2 regions of the Rhodoferax sp. ZS1R25 genome follow, and region 2 is predicted to be linked to the other one. Evidence: predicted binding sites of a transcription regulator. Region 2 holds the regulator's gene; the other holds the start of a gene.
What was found. Region 2 encodes sigma-54, which starts transcription at its own class of promoters, with help from an activator protein. Its sites were predicted from a motif close to TGGCANGNAANCTGCTTT; they were not measured.
Positions count from the first base shown of each region.

Region 1 (7,514 bases), on a different contig from region 2:
GATCGGCCTGACCCAGGCCGCCGTCAGCGCCCAGATGCAGCGACTGGAAGCCGAACTCGGGTTTGCCCTCTTCGACCGCAGCGCCCGCGCCGCACGGCTGAACCCGCGCGGCCACCAGGTCGTCGAACAAGCGCAGGAGCTGATCCTGCAATACAACCATCTTGGTTCGCGTGCATTGGGGTCGCCCGCGCCGTCCTTCGTCAATGTGGGGGCTATCGCGTCGGTGCAGCGTTCATGGCTGCCAGACGTTTTGGCGGGCTTCTACAAGCAAGTCAAGGACTGCCGGGTTCGCATCGTTCCCGGGCTGTCGATGCACTTGCTGAACATGGTTGACGCCGGGAAAATCGACTTGGGTGTGGTGATTCGGCCCCCGTTCTCGTTGCAAAGCGACTTGCGCTGGACAACATTGGTACGCGAGCCGTACCGACTGCTTGTGCCGCGGAATGTGAGTGGAAGCGATTGGTCCGAGTTGCTGACGAGCCAGCCTTTCGTTCGGTACGACCGAGAGTCGTACGGCGGCCGCCAGGTGGACCGGTTCCTGCGCGCTTCCCACCTGCAGGTGCGTGAGGTCTGCGAACTCGATGAGTTGGAGGCCATTGTCCAACTGGTGGCCAAAGGGGTGGGCGTTGCGCTATTGCCTCAAACCGAAAGCTTCAAGCGATGGCCAGCCGCTGTGCGTGCGATCGACCTCGGAGAGCGCACCTTTTACCGTGACATTGGGCTTGTGCATCGATCGCATCACAGCATGAGTGACGCTGCGCGACGACTGGCCGGTATGGTGTGCACCCAGTACGGTAGCACAGGAACTGACCCGACCTAGCGCCTCTGCAATATTGCTATTAATTCAATAGCTGCCAGCGCATATTCCACGCGGGTTGGAGCTGTTTTTTTTCTTAAAACGCTTAGCCCCGTCGCAAATCCCGCGTGAACGGAAACTCCTTGCTGCCAGCTACGTTGATCGTGGCCGGTGGCACCACCAGCTTGCCAGGGGTGTGGCCCATGGCGGCGAAGCGGGACAGGCGGCGGCTTTCGGCCTCATAGCCGTTGACCGGGAAGGTCTCGTAGTTCAGCCCACCGGGGTGGGTGACAAAGTACTGGCAACCGCCCAGCGAGCGCTTCATCCAGGTGTCCACAATGTCAAACGTCAGCGGCGCGTGCATGCCAATGGTGGGGTGCAGGCTGCTGGGCGGGTTCCAGGCCTTGTAGCGCACCGCGGCCACAAACTCACCTACTGTGCCCGTGCTCTGCATGGGCAAGGCTTGCCCGTTGCAGGTGACCACATAGCGGCTCTCGTTCAAGCCCGTTACACGCACCTCGATGCGTTCCAGGCTCGAATCCACATAGCGCGCGGTGCCGCCGGCCGAGCTCTCTTCGCCCATCACATGCCAGGGCTCCAGCGCGTTGCGCAGCGTCAGCTCCACACCGGCGGCCTTGACCGCGCCCACCAGCGGGAAGCGGAACTCGTAGTGCGGTGCGAACCAGCTGGAATCGAACGCGTAGCCCGCCATGTTCATGTCGGCCATCACGTCGTCAAAGTCCATCTTGATGAAGGTGGGCAGCATGAAGCGGTCGTGCAGCTCGGTGCCCCAGCGCGTTACCGGCGCCTTGTACGGTGCCTTCCAGAAGCGGGCCACCAGCGCGCGCAGCAAGAGCTGCTGCACGCTGCTCATATGCGGGTGCGGTGGCATCTCAAACGCGCGCAGCTCCAGCAGGCCCAGGCGGCCCGTGGCCGAGTCGGGCGAGTACATCTTGTCGATGGAAAACTCGCTGCGGTGCGTGTTGCCGGTCACGTCGATCAGGATGTTGCGCAGCGTGCGGTCTACCAGCCACGGGGGCATGGTCTGGCCATACAGCTCGCGGTTTTTGTAGATCTGCTCGATGGCTATTTCCAGCTCGTAGAGCTGGTCATTGCGCGCCTCGTCCACGCGCGGGGCCTGGCTGGTCGGGCCCACGAACATGCCGCTGAACAGGTAGCTCAGGCTGGGGTGGTTGTGCCAGTACAGCAGCAGGCTGGCCAGCAACTCGGGCTTGCGCAAAAACGGACTGTCGGCCGGCGTGGCGCCGCCCATCACAAAGTGGTTGCCGCCACCGGTGCCGGTATGGCGACCATCGGTCATGAACTTCTCGGCCGACAGGCGCGACTCAAACGCCGCGTTGTACAAAAACTCGGTGTTGTAGACCAACTCTTTCCAGTTGGTGGCCGGGTGGATGTTGACCTCGATGACGCCGGGGTCAGGTGTGACCTGCAGCAGCTTGAGGCGTGGGTCGCGTGGGGGCGGGTAGCCTTCCAGCACGATCTGCATCTTCAGCTCGTTGGCCGTGGCTTCGATGGCGGCCAGCAGGTCCAGGTAGTCTTCCAGGCGCTCCAGCGGTGGCATGAAGATGTACAGCACACCGGATTTTTCACCCACGGCCTCGGCCTTGGGGCCGCTGGCGCGGCGTGGGTCACGCACTTCCACGCACAGCGCGGTGCGGGTGATCCAGTGGGCCGACTCAAACCGGCTGGGCACCTGGGCGTAGCGGGCGGGTTCGGGTTGCAGGGCCGTTTGGGCGTTGGTCGCAATGCTGCTGTCACCGGTGGCGCTTGGGCCGGCCGGGGTTTGCAGCTTGCGACTGGCCTCTGGCGTGGCCAGGTTGCCGGCCAGGTAGGGCAGGCCGTTGGGCGACACACTGCCCGCGCTGCTGGCGGGGGCCGAGACCTTGACCGCCGGCGCATAGCGCGCTGCAAACGCCGAGTGCTGTGGCAGCGCACCGCGCTCTACGGTCGGGTCGCGCTCCACCATGTAGGGGTAGTCGCCCTGGCTGACCCAGGGCAGCGAGTCCAGCGGCAGGCGCAGGCCCATGGGCGAGTCGCCGGGCATCAGGTACATGCGCTCGTCGCGGAAGAACCAGGGGCCGGTGGTCCACATCGGGCCAGCCAGCGAGGGGTTCAGGCCGGCAGAGTCTGCCACCTTCAGCGGCAGCACATAGCCCACGGCAGAGTCGAGTTTTTGCTCGAACACGCGGCGCAGGCGGGCGCGCTCCATTTCGTCGTCCAGCTTGGCGTTGAAGGGGTCCACATTCACCGGCAGGCGGCGTTCGCGCCACAGGTAGTACCAGGTGTCTTCATAGCCGGCCTGCACGTATTTGTCGGTCAGGCCCAGCTTGCCGGCCAGCGTGCGGATGAAGTAGCCCGCGTCTTCGGCGGTGTAGTGGGTGGGCTTGCGTTCGTCGGTGAAGAGGGCGGGGTTGTTCCACACGCGCTGCTTGTCGGCACGCCAGTAGATGTTCAGCGCCCAGCGCGGTAGCTGCTCGCCGGGGTACCACTTGCCCTGGCCAAAGTGCAGAAAGCCGCCCTGGCCATATTCGTCGCGCAGCTTGTGCACCAGCTCGGTGGCGAAGCCGCGCTTGGTGGGGCCCAGGGCGTCGGTGTTCCATTCGGCGGCGTCGCGGTCGTTCACCGCGACAAAGGTGGGTTCGCCGCCCATGGTCAGGCGTACATCACCTGCCACCAGCTCGGCGTCCACCTTGTCGCCCAGCTTCATCACCGACGCCCATTGTTCAGGCGTGTAGGGTTTGGTGACGCGGGGGGATTCGTAAATGCGGGTGACCTGCATGTGGTGGCTGAATTCCACCTCGCTCTCGTCCACGCCGCCTTCAATGGGTGCCGCGCCGCTGGGCTGCGGTGTGCAGGCCAGCGGGATATGGCCTTCGCCGGCCAGCAGGCCGCTGGTGGCGTCCAGGCCAATCCAGCCGGCGCCGGGCAAATAGACCTCGCACCAGGCGTGCAGGTCGGTGAAGTCGACCTCGGTGCCGCTGGGGCCGTCCAGCGATTTCACATCAGGGGCGAGCTGGATCAGGTAGCCCGACACAAAGCGCGCGGCCAGCCCGCAGTTGCGCAGCAGTTGCACTAGCAGCCAGGCCGAATCGCGGCAGGAGCCAGAGCCCAGCTCCAACGTTTCTTCAGGCGTTTGCACGCCGGGTTCCATGCGGATGGTGTAGTCGACCGACTTGTGCACCATGGTGTTGAGGTCGACCAGAAAGATCACGCTGCGCCGCTTGGTGCGGTCGATCTTGTCCAGGTAGGCCTGCACCAATGGCGTGACCGGGTCGGCGTCCAGATAGGGCAGCAGCTCTTGCTTGAGCTCGGGGGTGTACTTGAAAGGAAATTCTTCCGCCTCGGGCTCCAGGAAGAAGTCAAACGGGTTGTAGACCGCCATTTCCACTACGAGGTCCACGGTGACCTTGAACTCTTTGGTCTTCTCGGGGAACACCAGGCGGCCCTGGTAGTTGGCAAACGGATCTTGCTGCCAGTTGATAAAGTGGGTGGCCGGCTCGACCTTGAGGGAGTAAGACACCACCTTGCTGCGGCAGTGGGGGGCAGGGCGCAGGCGGATGACCTGGGGACCGAGATTGACCAGACGGTCGTAGGTGTAGTGGGTGACGTGGTTCAGCGCTGCGTGAATGGACATGGGCCGGTCTCTCGGTAATCTCACTGGGAAGCCTGTGCAGCGAGGGCTGCACCAGCACCATACTAACAATCGATGTTGACAGGGGTTAAAGCAAGTCCTGCGCCATGCCCCCTGACGCCTGTACCGGGGCCGTAAGCGTGGGGGAGGGCCGGGTTAGCATGGGGCCATGTTCTCTGCCGCCACCCTTACCAGCGCCTGGCCCCGCACGGTGTTTGCGGTGCTGCTGGGTGTGGTGCTGGGCACGGCGGCGCAGTTGCAGCAGCCGGAACTCTGGCCCGTCTGGGTTTATATGGGTTTTGGGCTGCTAGCCCCCGTGGCCTATGCGCTGGCAGCTCCTAAAAGAATAGCGGCTGTGCGTGCCACGGCCGTGGTGCTGCTGGCCGGCATGGCGCTGGGGTTTGGCTCCACCGGCCTGCGTGCAGTGGGGTTTGCCAGCCACGCTTTGGCCCCCAACTTGGAGGGGCGTGACCTGCGCATCACCGGTGTGGTGACCGACATGCCCCAGCGCTCCGAGGCTGGCCTGCGCTTTCGCCTGGCGGTGGAGCAGGCGCTGCTGGATGGTCAGGCCGTGGAGGTGCCCCCGCGCCTGGACGTGGGCTGGTACGCCGGGGGCTATGCGCTGGCGGGCGAGCAGGCCGGGTTGCAGCGCGTGCCGGTCGAGGTGCAGGCGGGCGAACGATGGCAGCTCACGCTACGCCCCAAAGCGCCACACGGTGGCATCAACCCCCATGGCTTTGACTTCGAACTGTGGCTGTGGGAGCAGGGCGTGCAGGCCACCGCCTATGTGCGGGCTGGCGACAAAGACACGCCGCCCCAGCGCTTGGGCCAGACCTGGCGCGCGCCCGTGGCGCTGGCGCGGCAGGCGCTGCGCGACCGCATCTTGGCGTCCGTGCCCGATAAGCGGGCGGCCGGGCTCATGGCCGCGTTGGTGGTGGGCGACCAGGCCGCGGTGGACCGTAGCGACTGGGACGTGTTCCGCGCCACTGGTGTCTCGCACCTGGTCTCGATCTCCGGGCTCCACATCACGATGTTCGCCTGGGGTGCTGCCTGGCTGACCGGTTGGCTGTGGCGGCGCTCACGGCGCCTGTGCCTGGCCTTGCCTGCGCCGTCGGCCGCGTTGCTGGGTGGCGTGCTGCTGGCTTGTGCGTATGCCGTGTTTGCGGGTTGGGGTGTGCCCGCGCAGCGGACCTGCCTGATGCTGGCCACTGTGGCCCTGCTGCGCCTCTCGGGTGCGCGCTGGCCCTGGCCGCTGGTGTGGATGCTGGCCTGCGCTATGGTGGTGGCGCTGGACCCGTGGGCGCTGCTGCAGCCCGGGTTCTGGCTCAGTTTTGTCGCGGTGGGCGTGCTGTTTGCTACAGATTCAGGAGCTACTCGCGCAGAAGATACGGGGGCTAGCGGCCGGTTCGGCTTAAAAGTGTGGGCCATGCTGCGGGAGCAGTGGGTCATCACGCTGGCGCTGGCGCCGCTCACGCTGCTGTTGTTCGGCCAACTTTCGGTGGTGGGGCTGGTGGCGAATTTGCTGGCGATTCCATGGGTGACGCTGGTGGTCACGCCGTTGGCGCTGCTGGGTGCGCTGTTACCCGGCGTATGGGATGTGGCGTCGTGGGCCGTCGCGCTGCTGTGGCAGTGGCTGTCCTGGCTGGCAGTATTGCCGGGCGCGGCCGTAGTACTGCCTTTGCCGCCGCTGGGCTTGGGGCTGGGCGCTGTACTGGGCGGTCTGCTACTGGTGCTGCCTGCGCCCTGGCATGTGCGGGCGCTGGGCGTGCCCCTGGTCCTGCTCACCCTGTTATGGCGCCCAGCCTTGCCCGCGTCAGGGCAGTTCGAGCTGCTGGCGGCTGACATTGGCCAGGGCAATGCGGTTCTGATGCGCACCGCCCACCACGCGCTGCTGTTTGATGCGGGCCCGCGCTACAGCCTGGAGAGCGATGCGGGCCACCGGGTGCTGGTGCCGCTGCTCAAGGCATTGGACGCAACCCTGGACACCGTGGTGCTGAGCCACCGCGACATTGACCACGTGGGCGGCGCGGCTGCCGTGTTGGCCATGCAGACGCAAGCCGCGTTGCTGAGTTCGATTGAGCCGCAGCACCCGCTGCAGCAGCTGCGCACGGCGCAGCGTTGCGAGGCCGGGCAGCACTGGGAGTGGGATGGTGTGCAGTTCGAAGTGCTGCACCCGCAGCCGGCCGACTATGCGGCCAGCCCACCCCCCAAACCCAATGCGCTGTCCTGCGTGCTGCGCATCAGCACGGATGAGCGCACCGCACTGCTGGTGGGTGATATCGAGGCGGCGCAAGAGGCGCGCCTGGTGCAGGCCTGGCAGGGCACCGACCATCTGCATGCCGACGTGCTGCTGGTGCCGCACCATGGCAGCAAAACCTCCAGCACGCCCGAGTTTTTGCAGGCCGTGGCGCCCCAGTGGGCGCTGGTGCAGGCCGGCTACCGCAACCGCTTTGGCCACCCCGCGCCGCCGGTGGTGGAGCGCTATGCGCAAGCACGCATCAATTTGGTGAGTTCGCCCCGTTGTGGTGCGATGACTTGGCGCTCGGAGCAGCCCCAAAATGTGGCGTGCTCTCGGGAGGAAGATCGCCGTTACTGGCATCATCATGTGCCATAGTGGTGCAGGAGCGGGATAGGAGGGCCGTGGCCCAAAGCTTGCATACTGTGTGTTCAGAGAGGTCTTTTATGCGGAAATTCGACGAGATGTACACCCAGCTTCCCTACGAGTTTTTCACTCAGGGCAAGCAGATACGAGACCACTACAAGATATACGACGAATGGCTGGCCCGCCAGCCCAGCGACATGATGGCCAAGCGCCGTGAAGAAGCAGAAATGATCTTCCGCCGCGTGGGTATCACCTTCGCCGTCTACGGCGAGAAGGACGAAGACGGCTCGGGCACCGAACGCCTGATCCCGTTTGACCTGATCCCCCGCATCATCCCGGCACATGAGTGGTCCACCATGGAGAAGGGCCTGACGCAGCGCGTCACCGCACTCAACCGCTTCATCCACGACATCTACCACGACCAGGACATTCTGAAGGCCGGCATCGTGCCGCGCGAGCAGATT
Region 1 covers NZ_JBWMAZ010000001.1:2,060,293-2,067,806, forward strand. The annotation lists gene AC097R_RS09890 (LysR family transcriptional regulator) at 1-820, shown strand, start outside; gene AC097R_RS09895 (transglutaminase family protein) at 903-4,451, opposite strand; gene AC097R_RS09900 (ComEC/Rec2 family competence protein) at 4,618-7,062, shown strand; gene AC097R_RS09905 (circularly permuted type 2 ATP-grasp protein) at 7,131-7,514, shown strand, end outside.
Region 1: a site for sigma-54 is predicted at 4,539-4,556, ahead of AC097R_RS09895 (transglutaminase family protein). Genes of this name have one in related genera too.

Region 2 (7,514 bases):
CAACGACCTGGACGGCATGCGCCAGTTCGCCGTGGCCTACCTGCGCCACGAGCAAGACCTGGACCTGCAAGCCTTTGCGGTGAAGTTTGACAACTACTACCTGGAAAGCAGCCTCTACACCAGCGGCCGCGTGGACGACGCCGTGAAGCGCTTGCAGGCCGCGGGCAAGACCTATGAACTGGACGGCGCGCTGTGGCTCAAGTCCACCGAATATGGCGACGACAAGGACCGCGTCATGCGCAAGCAGGACGGTACCTACACCTACTTTGTGCCCGACGTGGCCTACCACATCGCCAAGTGGGAGCGAGGCTTCACCAAGGTGGTGAACATCCAGGGCACCGACCACCACGGCACCATCGCGCGCGTGCGCGCCGGCCTGCAGGCGGCGGGCGTGGGCATTCCCCAGGGCTACCCCGACTACGTGCTGCACACCATGGTGCGCGTGGTCAAGGGCGGTGAAGAGGTCAAGATCAGCAAGCGCGCGGGCAGCTATGTGACGCTGCGCGATTTGATCGAGTGGACCAGCAAGGACGCCGTGCGTTTCTTCCTGCTCTCGCGCAAGCCCGACACCGAATACACGTTTGACGTGGACCTGGCTGTGGCCAAGAACAACGACAACCCGGTCTACTACGTGCAGTACGCGCATGCGCGCATCTGCTCGGTGCTGGCGACCTGGGGTGGCGACGTGAGCAGCTTGAAGAGCGTGGACCTGTCGGCGCTGCAAAGCCCGCAGGCCCAGGCCCTGATGCTCCTGCTGGCCAAGTACCCCGAGATGCTGACCGCAGCGGCCGCCGACGAGGCGCCGCACGATGTGACCTTCTACCTGCGTGAACTGGCCGCCAGCTACCACAGCTACTACGATGCCGAGCGCATCCTGGTGGATGACGAAGCGGTGAAGCTGGCGCGCCTGGCGCTGGTCGCGGCGACGGCGCAGGTGTTGCACAATGGCCTGGCTGTGCTGGGCGTGAGTGCCCCGCAAAAAATGTGAGGTCTGGGGGTCAGACCACTTGCGTAGCAGGTGCTCTGACCCCCACGAATTAAGACTGATTAAGAGAGAGAAAGCAGCGCATGAAGTTTGAACGTGGCGGAACCATTGTGGGTTTCATTGTGGGCGTGGTGGTGGGCCTGGGGGCTGCATTGGCGGTGGCGGTGTACGTCACCAAGGTGCCCGTGCCGTTCATGAACAAGAGCCAGAGCCGCAGCGCCGACCAGGACGCAGCCGAAGCCCAGAAGAACAAGAACTGGGACCCCAACGCGCTGCTTTACGGCAAGAACCCGGCCCCCGCCGTGCCCACGGCCACGGCACCGGCGTCTGCCGCGTCCGGCGCCAAAACGGCTGCCAAGCCTGACGCAAAGACTGACCCCAAGGCGGAAGCCAAAACCGACCCCAAGGCAGACGCCAAGACCGCCGTCAAACCGGATGCCAAGGGCGAGTTGAAGCCTGCCGTGTCGGCCGATCCGCTGGGTGACTTGGCCAAGGCCAAGGCAGGTGCCGCCACCGAAGGCGACGCGTTCTCCTACTTTGTACAAGTGGGCGCCTTCCGCACGGCCGAAGACGCCGAGGCCCATCGCGCCAAGCTGTCGCTGAGCGGCATCGAGACCAAGATTTCCGAACGCGAACAGTCGGGCCGCCCGGTGTTCCGCGTGCGCGTGGGACCGTTTGACAAAAAGGACGATGCCGACAAGGCCAAAGACAAGCTGGACAAGAGCGGTCTGGAAACCGCCCTGGTGCGCGTGCAGCGCTAGGCCGCGCTGGAACTTTTTTCCACCCCCTCCACTCACATCCGAGCACTTTGGAGCTTTTGAACCCATGAAACGTCGCGAATTTACCCAAGCCGCTACAGGCGCCGCCTTTGCATCCTCCGCCCTGTGGGCCAGCAGCGCCCAGGCCCAGGCCAAAGGCCCGCAGCCCGGCACCGATTACCAGCCCGTGGACCCCCGTGCCCCGGTGGAAGCACCCGCCGGCAAGATCGAGGTTGTTGAGTTCTTCTGGTACAGCTGCCCGCACTGCAATGCGTTCGAGCCCACGCTGCAAGCCTGGATCCCCAAGCTGCCTAAAGACGTGTCCTTCCGCCGCGTGCCCGTGGCCTTCCAGGACAGCTTTGTGCCCCAGCAGCGCCTGTACTACGCGCTGGAAGCCATGGGCCTGGTGGAGAAGCTGCACGCCAAGGTGTTTGCCGCCATCCACGCCGAGAAGCAAAACCTCAGCGGTGGCGATGCCATCGTCGAATGGGTGGCCAAGCAGGGCGTGGACAAGGCCAAGTTTGTTGAGCAGTACGGCTCGTTCAGCGTGGCCACCAAGGCCACCAAGGCCGCCCAGCTGCAAAACGCCTACAAGGTGGAAGGCGTGCCTGCCCTGGGCGTGGCCGGCCGTTACTACACCGATGGCTCCATTGCCGGCAACATGCAGCGCGCGTTGCAGATCGTGGACGCATTGATCGTCCAGGCGCGCACCGCCCGCTAAAAACACGCCTCTGCGCAGGCCGCAGAGGTATTCCACAGGGCTAGAATGATTTGTCATTCAACCCCTTTGTGGAGAGTCTTCCCATGGCACATCAGAAGTACCGGCTGGTCACCCGCAGTGATTTTGATGGGCTGGTGTGCGCCGTCCTGCTCAACGAGCTGGACCTGATCGACGACATCAAGTTCGTCCACCCCAAAGACATGCAGGACGGCAAGGTGGAGGTGTCCGATCGGGACATCACCACCAATCTGCCGTACGTGCCCGGCGTGCACCTGGCCTTTGACCACCACGAGTCCGAGACGGTGCGCAACACTGGCGAGCGCCCCAACCACATCATCCTGCCCGACGCCGACTCGGCCGCGCGCGTGGTGTTTGACCACTACGGTGGTGCCAACCGCTTCCCGGCGCGCTTCCACGACATGATGGAAGCCGTGGACAAGGGGGACTCGGCCCGCTTCAGCCACGACGAAATCATGACTCCCACCGGCTGGGTGCTGCTGAATTACCTGATGGATTCGCGCACCGGCCTGGGCCGCTTCCGCGAGTTCCGCGTCAGCAACTACCAGCTGATGATGGATTTGATCCAGTACTGCCGCCACCATGGCATTGACGAAATCCTGCAGCTGCCCGACGTGGTGGAGCGTGTGGACCTGTACTTTGAGCATGCGGCCAAGGCCAAGGAGCAACTGCTGCGCTGCTCCACCGTGCATGGCAACCTGTTGGTGCTGGACCTGCGCAATGAGGACACCATCTTTGCGGTGAACCGTTTCATGGTCTACGCGCTGTTCCCGCAGACCAATATCTCCATCCACGTGCTATGGGGCCTGCAGAAGCAAAACACTGTGTTTGCCACGGGCAAGTCCATCACCAACCGCAGCTCGAAGACCAATATTGGCGACCTGATGCTGAGCTACGGCGGGGGCGGCCATGCCAATGCGGGTACCTGCCAGGTGGAGAACGACCGCGCTGCAGACGTGTTGCAGGTGCTCATCACCAAAATTAACGCCGACGGCTGAGTCGGCCAAGGCGCGAAATGCGCAAAGCGCTCGGTACAATGGCCGAAGCGCTTTTCGAGCAAGTTTCGTGCCTTTATGAAAAAAACCATCCTGTCTGTGGCTGTGTCGCTGGTGTTTGCCAGCGCAGGCGGCCTTGCGTGGGCCGAAAAAGCCGACCGAAACAAGCCCATGAATGTGGAGGCGGACGCCCTGCGCTACGACGACATCAAGCAGGTCAGCGTCTTCACCGGCCATGTGGTGCTGACCAAGGGCAGCATCCTGATCCGCGGCGCCCAGATCGAGGTGCGCCAGGACCCGGATGGCTACCAGTACGGTCTGGTCACCGGCTCGGTCGCCACGCCGGCGTTTTTCCGGCAAAAGCGTGAAGGCCTGGATGAGTTCATCGAAGGCGATGGCGACACCATCGAATACGACGGCAAGGCCGACACTGTGCGCTTTGTCAAAAAAGCCCAGCTGCGCCGCCTGCGCGGCGCCACGCTGGCCGACGAGGTGACGGGTGCCGTCATCCTGTACGAAAACCTCAGCGACAAATTCACCGTGGACGGCGCCCCCAAGACCGCTGCGGCGCCGGCCGGCCGTGTGCGCGCCATGCTGACGCCCAAGCCCGAAGGCGAAACTGCCACCGCGCCTCAACCCGGTGCCACTCTGCGCGCCACGCCGCAACTTGAGAAGGCCGCCCAGTGAGCGAGCCCACCCAAGAAGCCCCGGACACCAGCACCGGGCGGCTGGAAGCCCGGCATTTGCAAAAGTCGTATGGCAAGCGCCAGGTGGTGAAAGATGTGTCGCTGACCGTGCGCACTGGCGAGGTCGTGGGCCTGTTGGGCCCCAACGGCGCGGGCAAGACCACCTCGTTCTACATGATCGTGGGCTTGCTGCGCGCCAGTGCGGGCGACATCACGATTGACGGCCATTCCATCGAGCACATGCCCATCCACCGCCGCGCGCGCCTGGGGCTGGGCTACCTGCCGCAAGAGGCGTCCATCTTTCGCAAGCTCAATGTCGAAGACAACGTGCGCGCCGTGCTGGAACTGCAGCGCGACGAGGCGGGCGAGCCGCTCAAGTCGGCCGAGATTGAAGCGCGCCTGACCGCGCTGCTGCAAGACCTGCGCGTGGAGCATCTGCGCGAGTCGCCCTCGCTGGCCCTGTCGGGTGGTGAGCGACGCCGTGTGGAGATTGCGCGCGCACTGGCCACGCGGCCGCGCTTTATCCTGCTGGACGAACCGTTTGCCGGTATCGACCCGATTGCGGTGATCGAGATCCAGCGCATCATCAACTTCCTCAAGGGCCGTGGCATCGGTGTGCTGATCACCGATCACAACGTGCGCGAAACCCTGGGCATTTGCGACCACGCCTACATCATCAGCGACGGCCATGTGCTGGCGCAAGGCACCCCCTCCGAGATCGTGAACAATGCCGATGTGCGCCGTGTCTATCTCGGTGAGCATTTCAAAATGTAATGAAGCAAGGTCTTTCATTACGCGTCTCCCAACACCTGGCGCTCACGCCCCAGTTGCAGCAGTCCATCCGTCTGCTGCAGCTCTCTACGCTGGAGCTGAGCCAGGAGGTGGAGCAGATGCTGGACGAAAACCCGTTTCTGGAGCTGACCGAGGACCGGGCCGAGCGCGAGGACTTTGGGCTGAACGCAGTAGATGCGACGGTCAGCGAAGGCGACCGACTGTCCGAGAGCAGCGAGGTGGACTACGCGCCCAGTGCGGTGGCCGACTACGCCACCTCGACCAGTACCAGCAGCAATGACGAAGAAGCCACGCCGCTGAGCAGCAGCGACGAGCCCAACTGGGAAGGCGACGGCACCACCGAGATGATGCCCGACGATGGCGAGTGGGGGGTGGACGCCAAAGCCAAGGCCAACAACCTGGGCGACGACGAGGAGAAAGACGCCACCGAGCTGGCGCGCTCTGCCGAATCGCTGCAGGCCTTTTTGCACCGCCAGGCGCTGAGCCTGCGCACCAATGCCACCGACGCGGCCGCGCTGCGCTTCCTCATCGAATCACTCAACGACGACGGCTACCTGGAAGACCCGCTGGAAGAGCTGGCACGCAGCCTGAACCCCGGCGACGAAGAGCAGCTGCAGGACCTGGTGCACCACTTCACCGTGGCGCTGGGCTTGCTGCACAGCCTGGAGCCCGTGGGCGTGGGCGCGCGCGACTTGGGCGAGTGCCTGCGTTTGCAGGTCAAGGCCTTGCTGGCCCAAGCTGAAGTGGATGGTGAGGACGAGCGTGCCGAGCTGCTGCAGGTGGCCCTGGGCATCTGCAGCAAACCCATGGACCTGCTGGCGCGGCGCGACATCAAGCGCCTGGTGCAAATGGGCGTGGGCAGCGACGCGCTGGTGCGCGAAGCGATCGCGCTCATCGCACGGCTGGAACCCAAGCCCGGGCGGCGCTTTGTGGACGTGGAGCGCAACATCGTGGTGCCCGACGTGCTGGTGGTGGCCATCGGCAAGGCCGGTGGCATTCCCAAATTCCGCGTGCAGCTCAACCCCGAGGTGATGCCACGCCTCAAGGTGCATGACATCTACGCCAATGTGCTGCGCAACCACCGCGGTGGCCGCGACGGTGCTGGCCACGCGGCGCTGCAGCAACGCCTGCAGGAGGCGCGCTGGTTCATCAAGAACATCCAGCAGCGCTTTGACACCATCCTGCGCGTGAGCACGGCCATTGTGGAGCGGCAGAAGAACTTTTTCACCCATGGCGAGCTGGCCATGCGCCCCCTGGTGCTGCGCGAGATTGCCGACGAATTGGGCCTGCACGAGTCCACCATCAGCCGCGTGACCACGGCCAAGTACATGGCCACGCCGTTTGGCACGTTTGAGCTGAAGTACTTCTTCGGCTCTGGCCTGGGCACCGAGAGCGGTGGCAATGCCTCCAGCACCGCGGTGCGCGCGCTCATCAAACAGTTCATTGCCTCCGAGAGCAGCAAGAAGCCCTTGAGCGACAACCAGATCTCTGACATGCTCAAGGAGCAGGGCATCGAATGCGCCCGGCGCACCGTGGCCAAATACCGCGAGGGGCTGAAGATTGCCCCCGCCTCACTCCGCAAAGCGCTATGAACCAATTGACCCTTTTTCTCCCCTGCGCCGCCGGCGTGGAGGAGTACCTGGCGCCGGAGATTTTGCAAATCACCGGTCTGCCGCCCGGCTGCGTGACCAAGCAGCGCGGTGGCGTGGCCGTGCGCACCTCGTTCGCGCATGCCATGTTGCTCAACCTGTACAGCCGCCTCTCGCAGCGCGTGCTGGTGCTGGTGTCGTACACCGAATACCGCAGCGAACAGGACCTGTACCGCGCCGGCCTGCAGGTGCCATGGGAGCAGTGGTTCACGCCCAAGGAAAGCATCAAGGTCGAGGTGACGGCGCAGCACAGCCCGCTGACCTCGCTGAACTTTGCCGCGCTCAAGGTGAAGGATGCCGTGTGCGACCGCTTCCGCGAAGTGGCGGGCGGCGTGCGCCCCGACGTGAACACGCAGTGGCCCGATGTGCGCATCTATGCCCACCTGACCACCGACAGCTGCTCGCTGTACGTCGACACCTCGGGCGAGCCGCTGTTCAAGCGCGGCTGGCGCGAGGACAAGGGCGACGCACCGCTGAAGGAAACCCTGGCCGCGGCCATGATTGCCGCCAGCGGCTGGGCCTCGGGTGAGGACGACCTGATGCCGCTGTACGACCCCTGCTGCGGCAGCGGCACGGTGGCCATCGAAGCCGCGCAGATTGCCTGCAACATCGCGGCCGGTTCGCTGCGCCGCTTTGCGTTCGAAAAATACCGACCCTTCCGTTCGCAGGAGTGGGCGGACATGAAGGCCGAGGCCGCAGCGAATGTGGTCAAGCCCGAGCCGGGCCAGACTGCGCTGATCTACGGCAGCGATGTGTCGCACCGCATGGTGGACTTTGCGCAGCGCAACGCGCAACGCGCCGGCGTGGCCGATGTGATTGAGTTTCGCGGTGGCGACGCGCTGCAGCGCATGCCGCCGATTGAAGGCGGCGGCGTGATGGTGCTGAACCCGCCCTATGGCGAGCGTATTGG
Region 2 covers NZ_JBWMAZ010000004.1:72,382-79,895, reverse strand. The annotation lists gene argS (arginine--tRNA ligase) at 1-988, shown strand, start outside; gene AC097R_RS19930 (SPOR domain-containing protein) at 1,069-1,746, shown strand; gene AC097R_RS19925 (thiol:disulfide interchange protein DsbA/DsbL) at 1,811-2,464, shown strand; gene AC097R_RS19920 (exopolyphosphatase) at 2,548-3,480, shown strand; gene lptA (lipopolysaccharide transport periplasmic protein LptA) at 3,556-4,164, shown strand; gene lptB (LPS export ABC transporter ATP-binding protein) at 4,161-4,937, shown strand; gene rpoN (RNA polymerase factor sigma-54) at 4,937-6,547, shown strand; gene AC097R_RS19900 (THUMP domain-containing class I SAM-dependent RNA methyltransferase) at 6,544-7,514, shown strand, end outside.